One region of the Rothia nasimurium genome, then DNA from elsewhere that is predicted to be linked to it. Evidence: predicted binding sites of a transcription regulator. Region 1 holds the regulator's gene; the other holds the start of a gene.
What was found. Region 1 encodes LexA, which represses DNA repair genes until DNA is damaged. Its sites were predicted from a motif close to TCGAACANNTGTTCGA; they were not measured.
Positions count from the first base shown of each region.

Region 2: uvrA (excinuclease ABC subunit UvrA) is a predicted target of LexA. The motif match lies at 4,112-4,127, and genes of this name have one in related genera.

Region 1 covers NZ_JBHSTW010000011.1:12,731-22,811, reverse strand. The annotation lists gene miaA (tRNA (adenosine(37)-N6)-dimethylallyltransferase MiaA) at 1-445, shown strand, start outside; gene dapF (diaminopimelate epimerase) at 482-1,438, shown strand; gene ACFP6B_RS04780 (class I SAM-dependent methyltransferase) at 1,439-2,080, shown strand; gene ACFP6B_RS04775 (class I SAM-dependent methyltransferase) at 2,057-2,662, opposite strand; gene hflX (GTPase HflX) at 2,750-4,354, shown strand; gene ACFP6B_RS04765 (ATP-dependent DNA helicase) at 4,351-6,387, shown strand; gene lexA (transcriptional repressor LexA) at 6,402-7,118, opposite strand; gene ACFP6B_RS04755 (LysM peptidoglycan-binding domain-containing protein) at 7,337-7,939, shown strand; gene ACFP6B_RS04750 (histidinol-phosphate transaminase) at 8,015-9,124, shown strand; gene hisB (imidazoleglycerol-phosphate dehydratase HisB) at 9,179-9,811, shown strand; gene hisH (imidazole glycerol phosphate synthase subunit HisH) at 9,811-10,081, shown strand, end outside.
Region 2 covers NZ_JBHSTW010000035.1:36,914-46,994, forward strand. The annotation lists gene ACFP6B_RS11215 (alpha/beta hydrolase) at 1-1,349, opposite strand, end outside; gene dld (D-lactate dehydrogenase) at 1,525-3,240, opposite strand; gene ACFP6B_RS11225 (MBL fold metallo-hydrolase) at 3,285-3,989, opposite strand; gene uvrA (excinuclease ABC subunit UvrA) at 4,152-7,025, shown strand; gene ACFP6B_RS11235 (lysophospholipid acyltransferase family protein) at 7,148-7,834, shown strand; gene uvrC (excinuclease ABC subunit UvrC) at 7,900-9,900, shown strand; gene rapZ (RNase adapter RapZ) at 9,949-10,081, shown strand, end outside.

The sequences.
Region 1 (10,081 bases):
TGAGGTGACCGGCCGCCCCTTCTCGTCCTTCATGCCCACCCGCACCTACCACCAGCCTGCCCTGCAAATTGGTCTCAACGGCGACCGCGCCCAGCTGCACCAGCGGCTGCACCAGAGGGTCGTCGCCATGGAAGAAGCCGGGCTGCTGGCTGAGGTAGAAGCCCTCGAAGCCAAGGGCCTGCGCCGGGGCAAAACCGCCCCGGCAGCCATCGGCTACCGGGAATTTCTCAAGGTTCTGGACGCCGCCCGCGGCACCCTGCCTGCCGGTGAGGAATATTCTGTCGCCCAGGCAGTTGAAGATACCGTCACCGCCACCCGCCAGTTTGCCCGCCGCCAGCTCACCTGGTTCAGGGCAGATGAGCGGGTGCACTGGCTTGACTGGTCCAGCCCCGATCTGCTCACCGAGGCCCTGGCCATCATCAAGGGCCACCAGCCACTAGACTAAGAAGAAAAAGCGCCCCACAACGGAAAGGCAAAACCCGTGGCAACCCACACCGTAGAAACCCCCGTCTGGGGCGATTTGACCGGCAAGACCCTCACCAAGGGGCAGGCAACCGGCAACGACTTCATCTTCGTCACCGACCCCGAAGCTAGGCTCGACCTACCGGCTGAGCTCATTGCCAAGGTGACCGACCGCCACTTCGGCATCGGCGCCGACGGCTTTATCCGCGCGGTCAAGACCGAGCACCTGGATTTTGCCTCCCACCTGCTGGAAGAGGCCCCCGAAGCTATCTGGTTCATGGACTACCGCAACGGCGACGGCTCAATCGCCGAGATGTGCGGCAACGGGGTACGTGCCTTCGTTGACTACCTGCTGACCGAGAAACTGGTTGAGCTCGAAGAGGGTGGACGCCTGCTCATCGCTACCCGCGCCGGTATCAAGGCCGTGGGTCGTACCGAAGACGGCTACGCCATCGACATGGGCCCGTGGGGCTTCATCAACGGTGACATGGCCCGCGATAACGGCACCGACGCCCAGGTGACCGCCAAGGGCCTGCGCACTCCCCGCGGGGCCCTGTCCATCACCATGGGCAACCCCCATACCGTCGTCATGCTGGGCACCGACGGAAAACTTGACGGGCTGAACCTGCACGAGGCCCCCAAGGTTTCACCCAACCCGCCTGAAGGCACCAACGTAGAGTTCGTCGTCCCCGAAGAAATCTCAGCAGAGGACGGCGACCCCGCCACCGAAAATATCGGCTCAATTCGCATGCGCGTGCACGAACGCGGCGTCGGCGAAACCCTCTCCTGCGGTACCGGCGCTTGCGCCGCCGCAGCCGCTACCCGTTTCTGGGGTGGCGAGGACGCCCCCGACGAGTGGCTGGTGCGCGTACCCGGCGGCACCCTGGCCGTCACCTTCGTTCTGGGCCCCGACAACCTCGAACACGTCGTCCTGGCCGGCCCGGCAGCCATGACCGGCAAGGTGCTGCTGGGCTAAATGACTGAACCGAAAGAAAATACCCGGGAACTCTGGAACGAGATTTACTCGGAGCGGGAACAGATGTGGTCGGGCAAGCCCAATGCCTCACTGGTCGCCCTCATCGGAGATCGTGCCCCCAGCACCGTCCTTGACCTTGGCTGCGGCGAAGGTGGGGACGTGCTCTGGCTGGCAGCTGGCGGCTGGCAGGCTACCGGCATCGATATTTCGGACGTCGCGGTGGGGCGCGCTCGCGCCCGTGCGGCAGCTGAAGGGATTGATGCTACCTTCATCGACGCTGACCTGACCGACTGGTCTACTGACCAGCGTTTTGACCTCATTGTCACCAGTTTCTTACAGTCGCACGCTGACTTTGATCGTCTGCCCCTCTTGGCAGCTGCCCTGGACCTCTTAGCTCCCGGCGGTGAGCTCATCTCGGTGGCTCACGCAGGTGCGCCCTCCTTTGCAGACCCCGAGGACGCCCGCAGGCACAAGGCCCGCATGGTACAGGCTACCGAAGAGGCCCGAGCCCTCACCCACAGCCGTGACGATATTGAGATTGTGCTGGCTGAAGAGTGGACTCGGGATATCACCTCACCCGAGGGCGAGCCGGCAACCATTCCAGACGCGGTAATGGTGCTACGCCGGGCGGTGCACCTCTAGAATGCGGAAGCCCTTCGAGGTAGCGTAGCGGGCTACCTCTAGGTCGGGGAAAGTCTCAGCCAGCCACTTCTGTAGGGAATCTGAGCCCAGGTTTTTCTGCACGACCAGGTAGGCGGTACCGCCGGGGGCCAGGCGGGGGAGCCAGGTGCGCATGATGCCGTGTAGAACGTCCTTGCCCACGCGAATGGGCGGGTTAGACCAGATGGTATCGAAGGTCAGCGACTCATCGAGGGCATCGGGGGCAGCTACCGTCACGTTGGTGAGACCCAGGCGCTCAGCGTTCATCTCGGTGAGCCGGGCAGAACGGGAGTTCACCTCGACCCCGTAGACCTCAGCATCAGGCGCTGCCATCGCCAGGGTCAGGGTAATCGGGCCCCACCCGCACCCGATATCGAGCATGCGCGCCCCCTGCGGGGCGGGGGCCTCATCGAGGAGAATACGGGTTCCCTTATCAACCCCACCCGGGCTAAAGATGCCGGAAGCGGTCAGAACCTGCACCCGGCGTCCGCCCAGCTCAACAGTCACAGGCTGGGGCGAAAAATCGCCGGTGGGGTTTTCAGAAAAATAGTGCGCGCTACTCATAGACGTTCATTCTACGCTAAGCCCCTGCCCTTACCGCCCCGGAAAAGCTAGAATAGAAGGACGCCTCAACCCACCTCGAAAGGTACTATGACCGAGACTTCAACCCCCAGCAATGACCCCAAACTTCCCTCAGATGAACAGCTGAGACGTACAGTAGACCGCGTGCTGGGGCGGGCACAGGGCAACGGTAGTGTGCTCGATGAGAGGGCCCGCGAACTCTCAGATAACCAGCGTGAACATTCCGAATACGACGGCGACCAGGTAGATCTCGAAGAGCGCCGGGCGCTGCGCCGTGTAGCCGGTCTATCAACCGAGCTTGATGACGTTACCGAGGTCGAATACCGCCAGCTGCGCCTAGAGCGCGTTGTGTTGGCAGGCGTCTGGTCAGAGGGCACTCTGGAAGAAGCCGAGAATTCCCTGCGTGAGCTAGCGGCGCTGGCTGAGACTGCCGGTTCTGAGGTTCTGGACGGTCTGGTGCAGCGTCGTCTGAAGCCCGACCCTGGCACCTACCTGGGCTCCGGCAAGGTGCTGGAACTCAAAGACATTGTTGAGGCATCCGGCGCCGATACCGTGATCGTGGACGCTGAACTGGCCCCCTCCCAGCGCCGAGCTATTGAAGATATCGTCAAGGTCAAGGTCATTGACCGAACCGCCCTGATTCTTGATATCTTCGCCCAGCATGCTAAGTCGCGTGAAGGTAAGGCCCAGGTTGAGCTGGCCCAGCTCGAATATATGCTGCCGCGTCTGCGCGGTTGGGGTGCCTCTCTGTCCCGTCAGGCCGGTGGCCGTGCCGCCGGTGGCGAAGGTATCGGTTCCCGCGGCCCCGGTGAAACCAAAATCGAAATGGACCGCCGCCGCCTGCGCGCCCGCATGGCCAAGCTCAAGCGAGAGATCGCGGCCATGGCTCCTGCCCGCGAAACCAAGCGCCTGAACCGCAAGCGTAACCGGGTGCCGTCCGTAGCTATTGCCGGTTACACCAACGCCGGTAAGTCCTCCCTGCTCAACCGCCTCACCGACGCCGGCGTGCTGGTCGAGAACGCCCTCTTTGCGACCCTCGACCCCACCGTGCGTAAGGCTCAGACTCCGGACGGCGTGGGCTACACCCTGTCTGACACCGTCGGCTTCGTGCGTGCCCTGCCCACCCAGCTGGTGGAGGCCTTCCGCTCTACCCTCGAAGAGGTGGCGGACGCCGACGTCATCGTGCACGTCGTGGACGTCTCCCACCCCGACCCCGAGGGGCAGATTCACTCCGTCCGCCAGGTGATTACCGAGGTCGACGCCCAAAATATCCCCGAAATTATCGTGCTTAACAAGGCAGATGCGGCCGACCCCTTCGTCATTGAGCGCCTGCGGCAGAAGGAACCCAACCACGTTGTGGTCTCAGCCCGCACCGGTGAAGGTATCGAGGAGCTACAGCAGAAGATTGCGGACACCATTCCCCGCCCCTCGATTGAGCTCAACCTGCTGGTACCCTTCTCCGCAGGTGGCGTGGTGTCCCGTCTGCACGAGTGGGACGCCGAGATCCTGCGTACTGCCTTTGTGCAAGATGGTACCTATGTGCAGGCCCTGGTCCGCGAAGAAGTAGCCTCTGACCTCGCTGAGTACGTGCTCGAAGAAGACCTTCTTGAGGTACTGCAACCTGAAATCGACGAAGCTATCGCCTCAGGGGCGGTAGAAACCCAGCGCGCATGAACGACCACGTCACCGCACCCACCGGGCAGGAGCTAGAGACCCTGCCCGGAGCCAAGCCCGTCCTACAGCTCCTCGACACCGTCGTGGAGCGCTCCGGCGGCCAGAAGCGCGACGGCCAGCGCACCATGGCAGCCCACGTAGCCCGCGCCCTCGACACCGAAAAACACCTGCTGGTGCAGGCTGGCACCGGCACCGGTAAGTCCCTGGGCTACCTGGTACCCGCCATTCACGCTGCCCAAACAGCAGAAAAACCTATCGTGGTGGCTACCGCAACCCTGGCCCTGCAATCGCAGATTGTTAACCGCGATATTCCGCGCCTGCTGGAATCCCTGGGCGATGAACCCGAGCACGAAACCGACGTCGCTATCCTCAAGGGCCGCAATAACTATGTCTGCCTGCACAAGCTTGAAGGCGGCTACCCCGAGGACGACGGCGATGCCCTCTTCGATATGGACGCCGCTACCGGCTCCACCGGTCCAGCCGGAAAACTGGGGGAGGAAGTTGTGCGCCTTCGCGAATGGGCACAGACCACCGACACCGGTGACCGCGACGAGCTGCTGCCAGGCGTGAGCGATAAGGCATGGCGGCAGGTAGCCGTCACCGCCTCAGAATGCCTGGGCAAAAAATGCCCCCTGGTCGAAGAATGTTTCAGCGAGACGGCCCGAACCAGGGCTGCTGAATCAGATATCGTCATTACCAACCACGCCCTTCTCGCTATCAACGCCTTTGAGGGTGCTGCGGTGCTACCCGACCACGATATCGCCATCATCGACGAGGCCCACGAACTGGCTGACCGCGTCACTGGCGCCGTCACCGGGGCACTCTCTCCTGCTGCTATTATCAAGGTTGCCCGCAGTCTTAAACGGCACACGGATGCCGACCACAAGGCACTAGAACAGGCAGCGCTCGCCCTTGACGACTCTCTCAACGGGGTACCCGCTGAGATGATGCCCAAGGGCTTGCCCGACCGGGTTGCCGCTGCCATGGAACGCGTGCGCGATGCGGCGCGTCAGGCCCTCACCGATACGAAGAGCGGGGACAAGGACGGCGACGCCGGTCGCCAGATGGCGCGTGCTGCCCTGACCGAGGTACACGAAACCTCAGAGAAGATGTTGACCGCTGACCCGCTTTATCAGGTCATCTGGGTTTCTCGTACCGGCTCTTGGGAGCCCGGTAGGGGGTATGTGGCGGCAGCTGACGATGACCCCGCCACCCTGAATATTGCACCTATCTCAGTTGCTGGTTACCTGCGAGAGGGGCTTTTCGAAAACCGCACCGTGGTGCTGACGTCTGCGACGCTGACGGTGGGAGAAAGCTTTGATGCTGCCGCTGGTGCCCTGGGGCTGATGGGTAAGGACGCTCCGCGCTGGGACGGTATCGACGTGGGCTCACCCTTTAACTACCCCAAGCAGGGCGTGCTGTATCTAGCCTCTGACCTGCCTAAACCTGGGCGGGGAGTTTCGGTAGAGCAGCTGGACCGTATCGTTGAGCTTGTGACTGCCTCGGGTGGCGGCGCGCTGGGGCTCTTTTCCTCTAAGCGCGGGGCCGAGCTGGCTGCCGAGTACGTGCGGGAGCGCACCGACCTGAACATTCTTCTGCAGGGGGAGTCGTCTCTGCGTGCTCTGGTGCAGGAGTTCACCGAGGACACTGATTCCTGCCTTTTCGGCACCATGAGTCTCTGGCAGGGTGTGGACGTTCCTGGCGACTCCTGCCGCCTGGTCATGATGGACCGTATTCCCTTCCCCCGCCCCGACGATCCGCTGTCACAGGCGCGTACCCGGGCGGTAGCAGCTGCTGGCGGTAACGGCTTTATGGCTGTGTCTGCCTACCACGCAGCGGTACGCATGGCCCAGGGCGCCGGCCGCCTGGTGCGGTCGGTCGGTGACAGGGGAGTTGTGGCCGTCCTTGACTCCCGCATCGCGACTCAGCGCTACGGTTCCTACCTGGTGAAATCCCTTCCACCCTTCTGGACAACAACCCGCAAGGACGTTGTACTAGGAGCGCTCGAGCGTCTTAGGCAGTCAATCGACTAGTGAGAGGCTAAGTCTTAGAGACTGCGCAGTACGGAGACGACCTTACCCATGATGGTGGCTTTATCGCCCAGGATGGGCTCGTACTGGGTGTTCTGGGGCAGTAACCAGGTGTGACCATCGCGCTGGCGGAAGGTTTTCACGGTGGCCTCGTCGTCGAGCAGGGCCGCGACGATGTCACCGTTCTGGGCGGTGTTCTGGGCGCGCACTACGACCCAGTCGCCATCGCAGATTGCAGCATCGACCATGGAGTCCCCCTTGACGCGCAGCATAAAGAGGTCGCCCTGACCTACGAGCTGGCGGGGGAGCGTCATGACGTCTTCAATTGCCTGCTCAGCGGCAATGGGTGAGCCCGCAGCAATACGTCCCACCAGGGGAACGGTAGCGAGGTTATCGTCGGTCTGCGCGAAGGTAGGCACAATCGGCAGCGTGATGACGCTGGTTTCAGGCTTTACTTCTTCGGGGGAGGTCTCGCCGGTGAGAACCTCAATGGCGCGAGGACGCTTGGGGTCGCGCCTAATATAGCCCATCTCTTCGAGGCGAGAGAGCTGATGGGTAACAGATGAGAGCGAAGCGAGACCAACGAGGTCACCGATTTCACGCATAGACGGCGGGTAGCCGTGCTCATCAATAGCGCTTGAAATGGCGCTCAAAATTTTTTTCTGGCGGGCAGTGAGGGGGCGAGAGCCCTTGTGGGGCGGGCTTGCCGGAGTCTGCGGAGTTCGTTCGCTCACGGTATCTCGTCTCTGTTGGTTCTTAAAATGTCAGCCACCCGGTGTTCACTATCAAGTGGTCTTCTAAGACTATGTCAAGCAAACAGGTTATTCAAACATTTGTTCTAATTTTTCTCGACTATGTTCGATTTTTCTGATAGAACATAGATACGAAGAAATCTTAGAACAAAGATTCGACTTTTGGTTGAATGTTTGAGCGTGAATCAGGAGAAAGACTTATGAGCACCATCGCCTTGCCCGAGTTTATGGCTCGTACTTCTTTGAAGAAGCCCCTTGATCAGGCTGCTACTTTTACCGTCCGTCAGCACCCGCAGGTGCCCGCATCGGCCGGGGCACTGCGGCAACCCCAGTACCGCATTCGTTTTGCGGCACCTGTGTCTGCGCGTCCCGCACCTGTAGCTCCCTTGCGGAATCTGCCTTCCCACCCTGCTGCTTCTACCCCGGCTCAGCGGCCTAGCGCGGTAGTAGAACCGTCTCAGAAAGCGAAGACGGGGCGCGGGAAAATCCGTTTGACCCGCCGGGGGCGCCTGGTTTTTAGGGGCCTGCCTCTACTCACCCTCGTGGCTCTTGTGGTTCTCGGTGCCCTGACTTTCCTTGCACCCGGCGAAGCTAAGAGTGCCACTGTCGAACCTGTTGTTCCGGTTAGCCAAACGGTCACCGTTGTGCACGGCGATACTCTCTGGACCATCGCAGCAGATGTGGCACCCGGTGAAGATAATCGCGATGTCATCAATCGCATCATGCAGATTAACGACCTCACCAGCGCACAGCTGGTTCCCGGTCAGGTTCTTGAGGTGCCTGTCTACACTCAGTCGCAGTAAGAAAAAGAGCGGTACCCTATGCCAGACTGCGAAACAAGAATGCAGCGTACGGGGCTAGGTCGCTACACTAGGGGAGTGACCGAAACTACCACAGCACTCGAAGCCCTGCCCCTGCGCGAAGATTTGCGGGGCCGTTCACCCTACGGCGCACCCATGATTGATGTTCCGGTAACCCTCAACGTTAACGAGAACACCCACCCCATGCCGCAAGAAGTCATCGATGCCATCACGCGCGATGTAGCAGAGGCTGCCGTAACCCTGAATCGCTACCCCGACCGCGAGTTCGATACCCTCAGAGCAGAACTGGCAGACTACCTGGGGCACGGTCTGACCCCCGAAAACATCTGGGCAGCTAACGGCTCCAATGAGATTCTCCAGCAACTTATGCAGGTCTTTGGCGGCCCCGGGCGCTCGGTCATGAGCTTCGTGCCCACCTACTCTATGTACCCCCTGCTGGCAGACGGCACCAATACCGCTTTCATTGCGGGTACCCGCGCAGCCGACTACTCCCTCACCGCGGCCTCAGCAGTTGAACAGATTGAAGAGCACAAGCCTTCTATCGTTATTCTCTGCTCACCCAATAACCCCACCGGTACCGGCCTGGGGCTAGACGTTATCGAAGCGGTCTACGATGCGGTGGCAGCCTACAACGGTATCGTCGTGATCGATGAGGCCTACGCAGAGTTTGCCCAAGACCGCACCCAGAATGCTCTCACCCTACTTCCCGGACGCCCCAACCTGGTTGTTTCCCGCACCATGAGCAAGGCCTTCGCACTTGCAGGTGCCCGCCTGGGCTACTTCGCAGCAGATCCCGCTGTTGCCGATGCCGTCCGCCTGGTTCGCCTGCCCTACCACCTTTCAGCCGTCACCCAGGCAACCGCGATTGCAGCCCTGCGCCACCGCACCCAGCTGCTGGCTAACGTCGACGACATCCGCGCCCAGCGCGACCGCATCGTGGAGCACCTCACCGGCCTGGGACTAGAACCGGCTGTATCGGATTCCAACTTTGTGTTCTTCGGCGGGCTCAAGGACGAAAAAGCTGCCTGGAACTACCTGCTAGAACGCGGCGTCCTGGTGCGCGATAACGGAATCCCCGGCTACCTGCGCGTCACCGCCGGAACCGAATCCGAGACCAGCGCCTTCTTAGACCACCTCACTGACTACGTGCAGACTTTCGAGCGCTAAGCGCAGCGCGTAGCCCCATCAACATCGGCAGACACCTTAGAAAAAGAGACAGACATGGCAGTACCTACTGAATCATCCACAGGCATCGGCCCCCGTATTGCAAAGATGGAGCGGGCAACCAGTGAGTCGTCCGTCAGCGTCGAAATTAACCTCGACGGCACCGGCGTATCAGACATCGACACCGCTGTGCCCTTCTACGATCACATGCTCACCGCTTTGTCTAAGCACTCCCTGATTGATATGACCATCAAGTGCTCTGGCGATACCCACATCGATGTGCACCACACTGTTGAAGATACCGGCATCGTGCTGGGCGAGGTGCTCCGCCAGGCACTGGGCGATAAGGCAGGCATCCGCCGCTTCGGTACTGCCACCGTACCCCTCGATGAAGCTCTGGCCTCTGCCGTGGTCGATATTTCTGGCCGCCCCTACCTGGTCCACACCGGTGAGCCCGAAGGCTTCGAATACCACCTCATCGGTGGGCACTTCACCGGGTCAATGGTGCGCCACGTCTTTGAAGCTTTCGCCTATCACGCCGGTATCTGCCTGCACATCACCCTGCTGGACGGGCGCGACCCCCACCATATCGCTGAAGCCCAGTTCAAGGCTCTCGCCCGCGCCCTGCGTCAGGCAGTAGAGCCCGACCCCCGCCACGCCGGTATCCCCTCCACCAAGGGAGCTCTCTAATGAGCGAGACTCTACAGCAGAAGCCGACCGTCACCGTCCTTGACTACGGGGCAGGGAACGTGCGCTCAGCCGTCCGCGCCCTTGAAGAAGCCGGGGCCCGCGTGGTGCTGTCCCGCAAGGAGTCAGACATTCTGGGTGCAGACGGCCTGGTCGTGCCCGGTGTTGGCGCTTTCAAGGCCGTGATGGACGGGCTCAAAGAGGCGGACGCTATCCGCATGATTGGCAGGCGCGTTGCGGGCGGACGCCCCGTACTCGGCATCTGCGTGGGCC
Region 2 (10,081 bases), on a different contig from region 1:
GTCGTAATATCGGTGCCGGTCGCAGGCAGAACCGGGCAATCAAACTCGGTAAACTCAGCCAGCACATCATCGGTAATCTCAGGGCCACCGATAAACTCGGGTACGCCCACCTCCTTCATGTGGGCGAGCAGGGCCTCCACATCGGGGGTCTTGGGCTTAGAAGGGCAGACCACCAGCTGACCCGCTGTATCAATCTCAGCGCTATTGGAAGCAATCATTTCAGCCAGAGAATCAATAGCCTCCTTGTCCCCAGCCTTAGCCTTACCCAGCAGGTCCAGGCCGTCTCCCTGCATCATATCCGGCCCGTAGAGCTGGCTGGTCAGGTAGTCCCGCAGCTCAGAACCGGTAATCTCGGTGCCGTCACTGGCCACCAGGGGCTTATCTGTCAGGGATTTTTGATAGTCCAGCATCTGGCGCTCGCTGGTGAAGGGGCAGGTCACAGCTTGTCCCTCTGAGGTGGTGAGCTCAGAGCAACGATCTGCTAGAGCGCCCACAGCTTTGGATACGGCCACCATCTGGTCGAAGTTGTGGGTGAGAGCTCCCCACTGGGCGTTTTCAGCCGAGTCGAGCACCATGCGTCCTGCCTTCTCGGGGAAGAGAGTAGCGTAGGTTGCCCCCAGCATGGTGCCGTAGGAGTAGCCCAGGTAATCCAGGCGCTCGCCTCCGGCCAAGGAACGCAGAAGTTCCATGTCTCGGGCTACCTGGGAGGTGCCCATGTAGTTGGCAACCTCTGAGCTGGCAGCGCACTCGGCGAGCTGCACGGCAGCCACCTCAGACTCAGACTCGCAGATAACGGGGGAGGAGGCCCCGATCCCGCGGGGGTCAAATCCCCAGAGCTGGTGACTTTCCAGGACGGGGATAAAGGACGGGTCGGTGGCCAGTGACATAGCGTGCTGAATTCCGCCGATTCCGGGACCGCCGGGGTTGGTAAAGAGGGGTATCTGCTCCTTACCCCCGGTTGATACAGTGCGGCTGACGGCCAGCTCGACGGTGCGGTTGTCCTCTGGGTCGCCCCAGTTCAGCGGAGCTGTAACGGTTCCGCACTCGTAGTTGGCATAGTCAAAGCCGGTTTCCTTCAAGATTTCTTCGTTCTCGGGTGAGAAGCCGCTGTGCTCGGCAGTGCACTCACCCCAGGTGATGCTCTGGTCGTAGAAGTTCTCAAAGTTTTCCCGCTGCCAGCTTGCCCCGTTTGCCCGGTCGGCGGCAGGAGCAAGCGCCTGATCGGAGGGCTCCTGGGCTGAGGGGATGCTGAGGCTACAGCCTGCTAGCGCCAGGGCACTGATGGTGAGAACGGCTGTGGTCAGGTAGGTGGCACGACGGCCGGTCGGTCGGGGGATTGGGGTGGTCACGGTTGTCTTCTTTCTGTGACCGGTTGTGCGAGCCTGCCCTATACCGAAGGCAGGCCCGCCAACCAATCAGGTGAGAACGGTTTTCATATGTCAGTAAAAACCAGTGTAGTCTCACGCCTGTCTTAAGAAATCAGCCGTCAGGATGAACCTGGTACCCCGCCGCTAGACGGAGAATTTACTCAGCCCAGTTCCTCTTGGGGGAGGTGCCACCGATGCCGGCGTTGAAGGTGTTGGTGGGATCCAGTTCCTTGAAGTGCTCCACCATAGCCTCGGGCATGTGGTAGAGACGCCCATAGTTGTGCTCAGCCGGCAGTTTGGCGCCACGGGCCTCGAGCAGCTCCTGGATATCGTCGTGCAGCTTATGGGGGTCAACGCCCTTCTTAGTAACGTAGTCCTGGTGCATGACGTGGCAGAAGAAGTGGCCGTAGTAGGCGGTAACATCCAGCTGGCTAGCAATTTCAGGGGGCAGTACCTCTAGCCAGTCCCAGTCATCGCGGCGCAGGGCAACATCGATGGGAATGAGCTCGCCCAGCTCCTTGCGCTTCATGCTGGCGTAGCGGGTGGCCGCGCTGGCAGCGCCGAAGCGGTGAAGGTTGGCGCTCTGTGCCTCGTCCGCCGTGCAGATGAAGAAGTCACCCTCGTGCTCGGGGGCCGCAAAGAAGTCCTTGAGCATGGTTTCGGTCGCCTGCTTCTGGGCCTCGCTGACGGTGAGTAGCAGGTGGTGTTCGAAGCGGTCGCGGTACTCCAGCATACGCTTGGGTAGCTGGCTGGGGACCAGGTCGAAGAAACGCTGGGAGACGGTGTCTGCGAAGGTGGGGCCGATGCCCGGTACCTTACCGAAGAACCCGTTGGCCCAGGTCTTGAAGGCGAACATACGGGTTTGCAGGGCAGAGCTCATGTACTTGAGGAAGACGAAGGTGTCTTTACCGTACTTTTCTGCCAGGTCGAAGGCACTACGGCCCATGTACTCACCCGAGATGGGCAGGGGCATGTCGGCTTCGAGGAAGATGCGGCGGATTTCTTCGAGCTCGCGGGGGTTGTGGGTGCCGATGTAGAACATGGCGGGGTTCTTCTCGAGCGGGAAGGTGCGGGTTCGCACGGCAAAGACCATGATTTTGCCAGCGGATCCGGACGCCTCAAACAGGTACTCGGGGTTGGAGTTGTAGCGGGCGGGGGTCGGCTCCATCTTGCGGAGGTGGGCGGCGTACTCGGTCTCGCTGCTGTCGGCAGGGGCGGGGGTGACATCGTCCGCCGACCAGGCGCCGCGCTGCAGGCGGTCGAGGGCGACCTCGGGGTCATCGCCCAGGGAGATGCCCAGGTGGTTGACCAGCTCGACCTTGCCTTCTTCGGTGACGCGGGCGTAAGATGCTTCGCGTGTGAAGGCCGGGCCCTTACGAATCTGGCTGCCGCCGGAGTTATTGGCGATACCGCCGATGACCGAGGCACCGATGGAGGTGGACCCGATCACCGAGTGGGGTTCGCGGCCGTGTGGTGCCAGTTCTTCGGTCAGGTGGGTGAGGGTGGCGCCCGCCAGGGAGATGGCCTCGTGGGCGTCGTTAATCAGGTGCACCTGGTTGATGAGGTGGGTTGAGATGAGCACGATGGGGCGGTCGTAGTCCTGGAAGCCGGGGCCGGAACCGCCGGTCAGACCGGTGTTAGAGGCCTGGGGAATTACCATGAGGTTGTGGTCGACGCAGACCTGGAGCGCCTTCCACATCTGCACCAGGGTGGTGGGGCGGAGGACGGCAAGCAGGGGGCCGCCGCCGAAGCGGTAGCCCTTGCTGTAGGGCATGGTCGCGTGCTCTGCGGTGAGCACATGGTCAGAGCCCACAATGTCCTTGAATGCCGCGAGGGCCTGCTGATGGGCTCCTGAGTTTGCTGGGGAGGTCATCTCACATCTTTCTGTCGAGGGTTAGTGCTTTCACTTTGATTCTACTACCAGCCCCGCTCCTTCCACGCAGGCAGCTGGGGGCGTTCCCTGCCCAGGGTGGTGGAGTCGCCGTGGCCCGGCAGCACCAGGGTGCTATCGTCAAAGCGGGCGAAGATACGTTCTGAAACATCGGCAAAAAGCTGCTCAAAATCCTGGGGAGAGTTAGTCTTACCCACCCCGCCCGGGAAGAGTGAATCCCCGGTGAACAGCAGAGCCCGCTTACCGGCGTCCGCCCCCTCAGATACCCGCAGGGCAAGGGCAATTGAACCCGGGGTATGCCCGCGCAGGGCAATCACCTCAAGCTCAATACCGGCTAAGGTCAGACGCTCGCCGCCCACCAGGCGTTCTTCAACCTCTACGCCTTCCTGCTCGGCGATAGCCTCAGCATCGGGGGCACCGCAGTAGGTTACCGGGTCCCAGGCCTCAACAGCCTCGGGCAGGGCGCGAATATGATCCCAGTGGGAATGGGTGGTTACCAGGGCGCGGACGCCGCCTCCCGCCTGGCCGTGGGCAGCGGGGGAGTCAGCGGCGGCAGCCTGCTGAGCGAAGGCGTTGATGGCGGGAAAATCGTCCGCGGCATCAATCAGCACCTGCCCACCGCTTGCCCGGTGGGTCAGCAGGTAGACGTTGTTTTCCATCTCCGATACCGCAATGGACCGCACGGTCAGGGCATCGGACTCAAAAATTAGGGTATTGGCTAGGTCACTCATGGCCCCATTCTAGGCTCTCACACCACTTTGTACCATGCCCTGCCCGTTTTAAGACCCCAGAATGAGCAGGAGGCGGTACAAACCGGGAGGGGTAGACGCTTTCATCGCCCACGCAAACCCTATAGAATATATCTTCGAAACAATCTCTTAGATAGGTGACTCATGGCAGGCTCAGCCACACAACCCACCGGCAACGACCTCACCCATATCCGTGTGCAGGGCGCCCGCGAAAACAACCTCAAAAACGTCGACCTCGACATCCCCCGCGACGCCATGGTCGTCTTCACCGGCCTCTCCGGGTCGGGCAAATCCTCCCTCGCCTTCGACACCATCTTCGCCGAGGGCCAGCGCCGCTACGTCGAATCCCTCTCCTCCTACGCCCGCATGTTCCTGGGCCAGGTCGACAAACCCGACGTCGACTTCATCGAGGGCCTCTCACCGGCCGTCTCCATCGACCAGAAATCTACCTCTAAGAACCCGCGCTCAACCGTCGGCACCATCACCGAAATCTACGACTACATGCGCCTGCTCTGGGCGCGTGTGGGCCACCCCCACTGCCCCGAGTGCGGCGAGGAAATCTCTAAGCAGTCCCCCCAGCAAATCGTTGATACCCTCATGGACTACCCCGAGAAAACCCGCCTGCAGGTGCTCGCCCCCGTGGTCTCAGCCCGCAAGGGCGAGTTCGTCGACCTCTTCAAAGAACTTTCTACCGCCGGCTACGCCCGCGCCCGCGTGGACGGCGAGGTCATCCAGCTCACCGACCCGCCCAAACTCGAAAAGCAGTACAAGCACACCATCGAGGTCGTTGTTGACCGTATTGCCATCAAGGAGAGCGTCCACCAGCGCCTGACCGACTCCGTCGAAACCGCGCTGGGGCTCGCCGACGGCAAGGTGCTCATCGACTTCGTGGACGAGGACGCCGACGCCCCGGGCCGCACCCGCTCCTTCAGCGAAAACCTGGCCTGCCCCAACGGCCACCCGCTGGCCGTCACCGAGGTAGAACCCCGTGCTTTCTCCTTCAACTCGCCCTTCGGCGCCTGCGCCGCCTGCGACGGTATCGGCTCCACCCTTGAAGTAGACACCGACCTGATCGTGCCCAACCCCGACCTTTCCCTGGCCGAGGGAGCCGTCGCCCCCTGGGCCACCGGCAAGGCAACCAGCGAATACTGGCTGCGCCTGCTCGCCGGTCTTGCCGACGAACTCGACTTCGACCTCGCCACCCCCTTCAAAGACCTTCCCGCCAAGGTCAAAAAAGCTATCCTGAACGGCAAGGACTACAAGGTCACCGTCGCCTACAAAAACCGCTTTGGCCGCGAACGCCGCTACACCTCCGGCTTCGAGGGCGCCAGCGCCTACATCAAACGCAAGTACGAAGAAACCGAATCAGACTGGTCAAAAGACCGCTACGAACAGTACATGCGAAAGGTCGCCTGCACCTCCTGCAACGGCGCCCGCCTCAACCCCACCATCCTGGCCGTCACCGTCGGCGGCAAGTCAATTGCCGACGTCACCGACATGCCCATGCGCGAAGCACTCACCTTCATGCGCTCGCTGACCCTGAGTGAGCGCGAGGCTAAGATTGCTGAGCTGGTGCTCAAAGAAATTGATGCCCGCTTGCAGTTCCTACTCGATGTGGGCCTGGACTACCTGAACCTGGCCCGCTCAGCGGGTACCCTCTCGGGCGGCGAAGCCCAGCGTATCCGCCTGGCAACCCAGATTGGCTCCGGCCTGGTGGGCGTGCTCTACGTGCTGGACGAGCCCTCCATTGGCCTGCACCAGCGCGATAACCGCCGACTGATTGAAACCCTCACCAAGCTGCGTGACATGGGCAACACCCTCATCGTGGTGGAACACGACGAAGATACTATGAAGGAAGCCGACTGGATTGTGGACGTTGGCCCCGGCGCTGGCGAGCACGGCGGGCAGATCGTGCACTCGGGTACCTTTGCCGAGCTCCTTGAGAATAAAAACTCCGTGACCGGTGACTACATGGCCGGACGCCGCGCCATCACGGTGCCCGCCACCCGCCGTCCGGTTGACCCCAAGCGCACCATCAAGGTCATTGGGGCTCGTGAAAACAACCTCAAGAACGTAGATGTCGAGTTCCCCCTGGGTGTGCTCACCGCCGTCACCGGCGTCTCCGGTTCGGGCAAGTCCACCCTGGTCAACGATATTCTCTACACCTCCCTGGCGAATAAGCTCAACGGGGCCAAGCAGGTGCCGGGCCGTCACAAGACCATTACCGGCCTGGAGCACCTCGACAAGATTATCCACGTGGACCAGTCGCCCATCGGCCGCACCCCGCGTTCAAACCCGGCGACCTATACCGGCGTCTTTGACCACATCCGCAAGCTCTTTGCAGAAACCACCGAAGCCAAGATGCGCGGCTACCAGCCCGGTCGTTTCTCCTTCAACGTCAAGGGCGGGCGCTGCGAAGCTTGCTCGGGCGATGGCACCCTCAAGATTGAGATGAACTTCCTGCCCGATGTCTACGTACCCTGTGAGGTCTGCAAGGGCAAGCGTTATAACCGCGAGACCCTCGAAGTGCACTACAAGGGCAAGACCATTGCCGACGTCCTTGAAATGCCGGTCTCTGAAGCCGCCGAATTCTTCGCCGCCTTCACCAAGATCTCGCGCTACCTCGATACCCTGGTGGACGTGGGCCTCGGCTACGTGCGTCTGGGCCAGTCCGCGACCACCCTCTCCGGTGGTGAAGCCCAGCGCGTCAAGCTGGCTACCGAACTGCAAAAGCGTTCTAACGGCCGCTCCATCTATGTGCTCGATGAGCCCACCACCGGTCTGCACTTTGAAGATATCCGCAAGCTCCTTGGAGTGGTACAGGGCCTGGTGGATAAGGGCAACACCGTCATTACCATCGAGCACAACCTGGACGTCATCAAGAGCGCCGACTGGCTCATCGACATGGGCCCCGAAGGCGGCGACGGCGGTGGCACCGTGCTGGCAACCGGTACCCCCGAGCAGCTGGCAACCGTTCCCGAATCCCACACCGGCCGCTTCCTAGCTGAGATGCTCTAGGGCAGCAGCACCCCGCCGGGGTATGCTAAATAGGTCAAAACAGCCCTAAAATTTCAAAAAGCATACCCCGGGTGGGGTGCCTGCCACGGTAGGCCCCGCCAGCTGTGCACCAAGGAGTTCTCATGTCCCTCAAATACAAGGCAACTCAAAAGACCGTCGAAGCCCTGCTCCGTACCGTCTTCCGCGCCCGCGTGACCGGCCTTGAGAACTTCCCCGCTGAGGGCCCCGTCATCGTGGCCTCCAACCACCTGGCCTTCCTCGACTCGGTGATTATCTCAGCCCTCATGCCCCGCCGGGTTGCCTTTCTCGCCAAGTCTGAGTACGTCAACTCACCGGGTCTTAAGGGCAAGGCCATGAAGACCCTCTTCCAGGTCATCGACATTATTCCGGTCAATCGCACCGACAAAAAAGAGTCCATGAAGGCCCTCGAAACCGCCCTCGACCGCCTCAACGAGGGCAAAGTCTTCGGTATCTACCCCGAGGGCACCCGCTCCCGCGACGGCTACCTCTATAAGGGAAAAATCGGGGTAGCCTGGCTGGCTCACATGACCGGGGCCACCGTAGTGCCCATCGGCCTGATTGGTACCGATAAGATTCAAAAGCCGGGCTCCAACATGGTCTACCCTCACCGGTTTACGGTGCGGGTGGGGGAGCCCATGACCTTCGAAAAACTGGGGGAGCGTATGAGCGGCAAGCAGCGCCGCCAGACCACCGACCAGATTATAGACGCTATCGCCCAGCTCTCTGGCCAGCCCCGCAAAAACGAATACAACGTCTCACCGTCAGCAGAACGCGACGGGGGAATCTAGCCCAGCACCCAGCGCGGGCTAGAGGCTCCTGCCGCTCCTGACCTAGCTCAAAGGACCTGATACACGTGGCCGATCCTGCCTCCTACCGCCCGGCGTCCGGCGAAATCCCCACCAACCCCGGGGTCTACCGCTTCCGCGACGAGGTGGGGCGTATTATCTACGTGGGTAAGGCCAAGAATCTGCGCAACCGCCTGAACTCCTATTTTGCCCGCGTAGATTCCCTGAGCCCTAAAACCTACGCTATGGTGCACACGGCCGCCTCGGTGGAGTGGACGGTGGTGGGCAGCGAGCTCGAATCGTTGCAGTTGGAGTACACCTGGATCAAGGAATACAAGCCCCGTTTTAACATCGCCTTCCGCGATGATAAGTCCTACCCCTACCTGGCTGTCACCCTGAAAGACCGCTTCCCGCGCGCCCAGGTCATGCGCGGGGAAAAGAAGAAGGGGGTGCGCTATTTCGGCCCCTACTCCCAGGCCTGGGCTATCCGCGAAACCCTTGACGCCCTCTTGCGGGTCTTCCCGGTGCGCACCTGCTCAGCCGGCGTTTTCAACCGGGCGCAGGCGTCCGACCGACCCTGCCTGCTGGGCTACATCGACAAGTGCGCCGCCCCCTGTGTGGGTAGGGTGAGCCGCGAAGACCACCAGAAAATTGCTGAGGACCTGTGCTCCTTCATGGCCGGGGGAGCCGAGAAGTTCATTGCCGACCTGACTCGGCAGATGAAGGACGCCGCCGCCGACTTTGATTTTGAAAAGGCTGCCCGCCTGCGCGATGACATCGAAGCCCTGACCAAGGCTTTTGAACGCAACGCCGTGGTGCTGCCCGATTCGGTGAATGCCGACCTGTTCAACTTTGTTGAAGATGACCTAGAAGCTGCGGTGCAGGTGTTTTATGTGCGCGGCGGACGCATTCGCGGCCAGCGGGGCTGGATCGTTGAGAAGGTCGAAGACTCCACCCCCGAAGCCCTGGTCGACCACCTACTGGTTCAGGTCTACGGCGAGGCCGCTGCCGCCCTGGCCGCTGGGTCAACCGAGGAAGAAATCAACCACAACCTCAACGAGATACCCCGCCATATCAACGTGCCGGTTCTACCTGAAAACCACGAGAAGCTCGAAGAATGGCTCTCGGGTGTGCGCGGGGCCAAGGTGACCATTAGTGTGCCCCAGCGCGGCGACCGGGTTGAGCTGATGGCAACCGTTGCCGAGAACGCCAAACAGGCCCTGACCCTGCACAAGACCCGCCGGGCAGGGGACCTCACCACCCGCTCAGCCTCCCTGGTAGAACTCCAAGAGACCCTGGAACTGCCCGAAGCCCTCATGCGCATCGAGTGCTACGACATCTCCCACGTACAGGGCACTAACGTGGTGGCCTCCATGGTGGTCTTTGAGGACGGCCTGCCCAAGAAGAGCGATTACCGCAAGTTCTCCATTACCGGGGACGCCGCCCGCGACGATACCGCCAGCATGTACGACGTCATCTACCGACGCTTCCGCCGCTATCTCACCGACGAGGCCCCAGGGGCCCGAGTGCGGGCGTCCGGTCAAATCAGCGACGAGGACCTGCACACCAAGGAGCCGGCCAAGTTCGCCTACCCGCCCAACCTGGTCGTGGTGGACGGTGGCCAGCCCCAGGTTGCCGCCGCCACCCGCGCCCTCGAAGACCTGGGAATTACCGATATCTATGTGGTCGGTATCGCCAAGCGACTCGAAGAGCTCTGGCTGCCGGACGACGACTTCCCCGTCATCCTGCCCAGAACCTCTAACGCCTTGTACCTAATTCAGCGTATTCGCGATGAGGCCCACCGCTTCGCTATCACTTTCCACCGCTCTAAGCGGGGTAAAGAAATGGTCAAATCAGCCCTCGACACCGTACCCGGGCTGGGCCCCGCCAAACGCGAAGCCCTCATCAAACACTTTGGCTCTCTCAAACAGCTCTCTGAAGCAAGTGCCGATGAGCTGCAAGAAGTACCCGGCATTGGCCCGGCTATGGCTCAAAAAATCCTGGAGCGTTTTACGCCGAGTGCAGGGGAGGCCGCCCAAAAGGGAGCTGAGAGTGAACCGGTGCACTAAGCTAGAAGTACTAACCGTTTGAAGCGTGGAAACGAGAGACCCCCATTCATGTCACCCAACTCCAGTGAGCAGACCGTCAAGCCGCAAATTCTCGTGATTACCGGTATTTCTGGAGCCGGTCGATCCACCGCTGCCAACACTCTCGAAGATGAGGGCTGGTACGTGGTCGATAACATTCCCC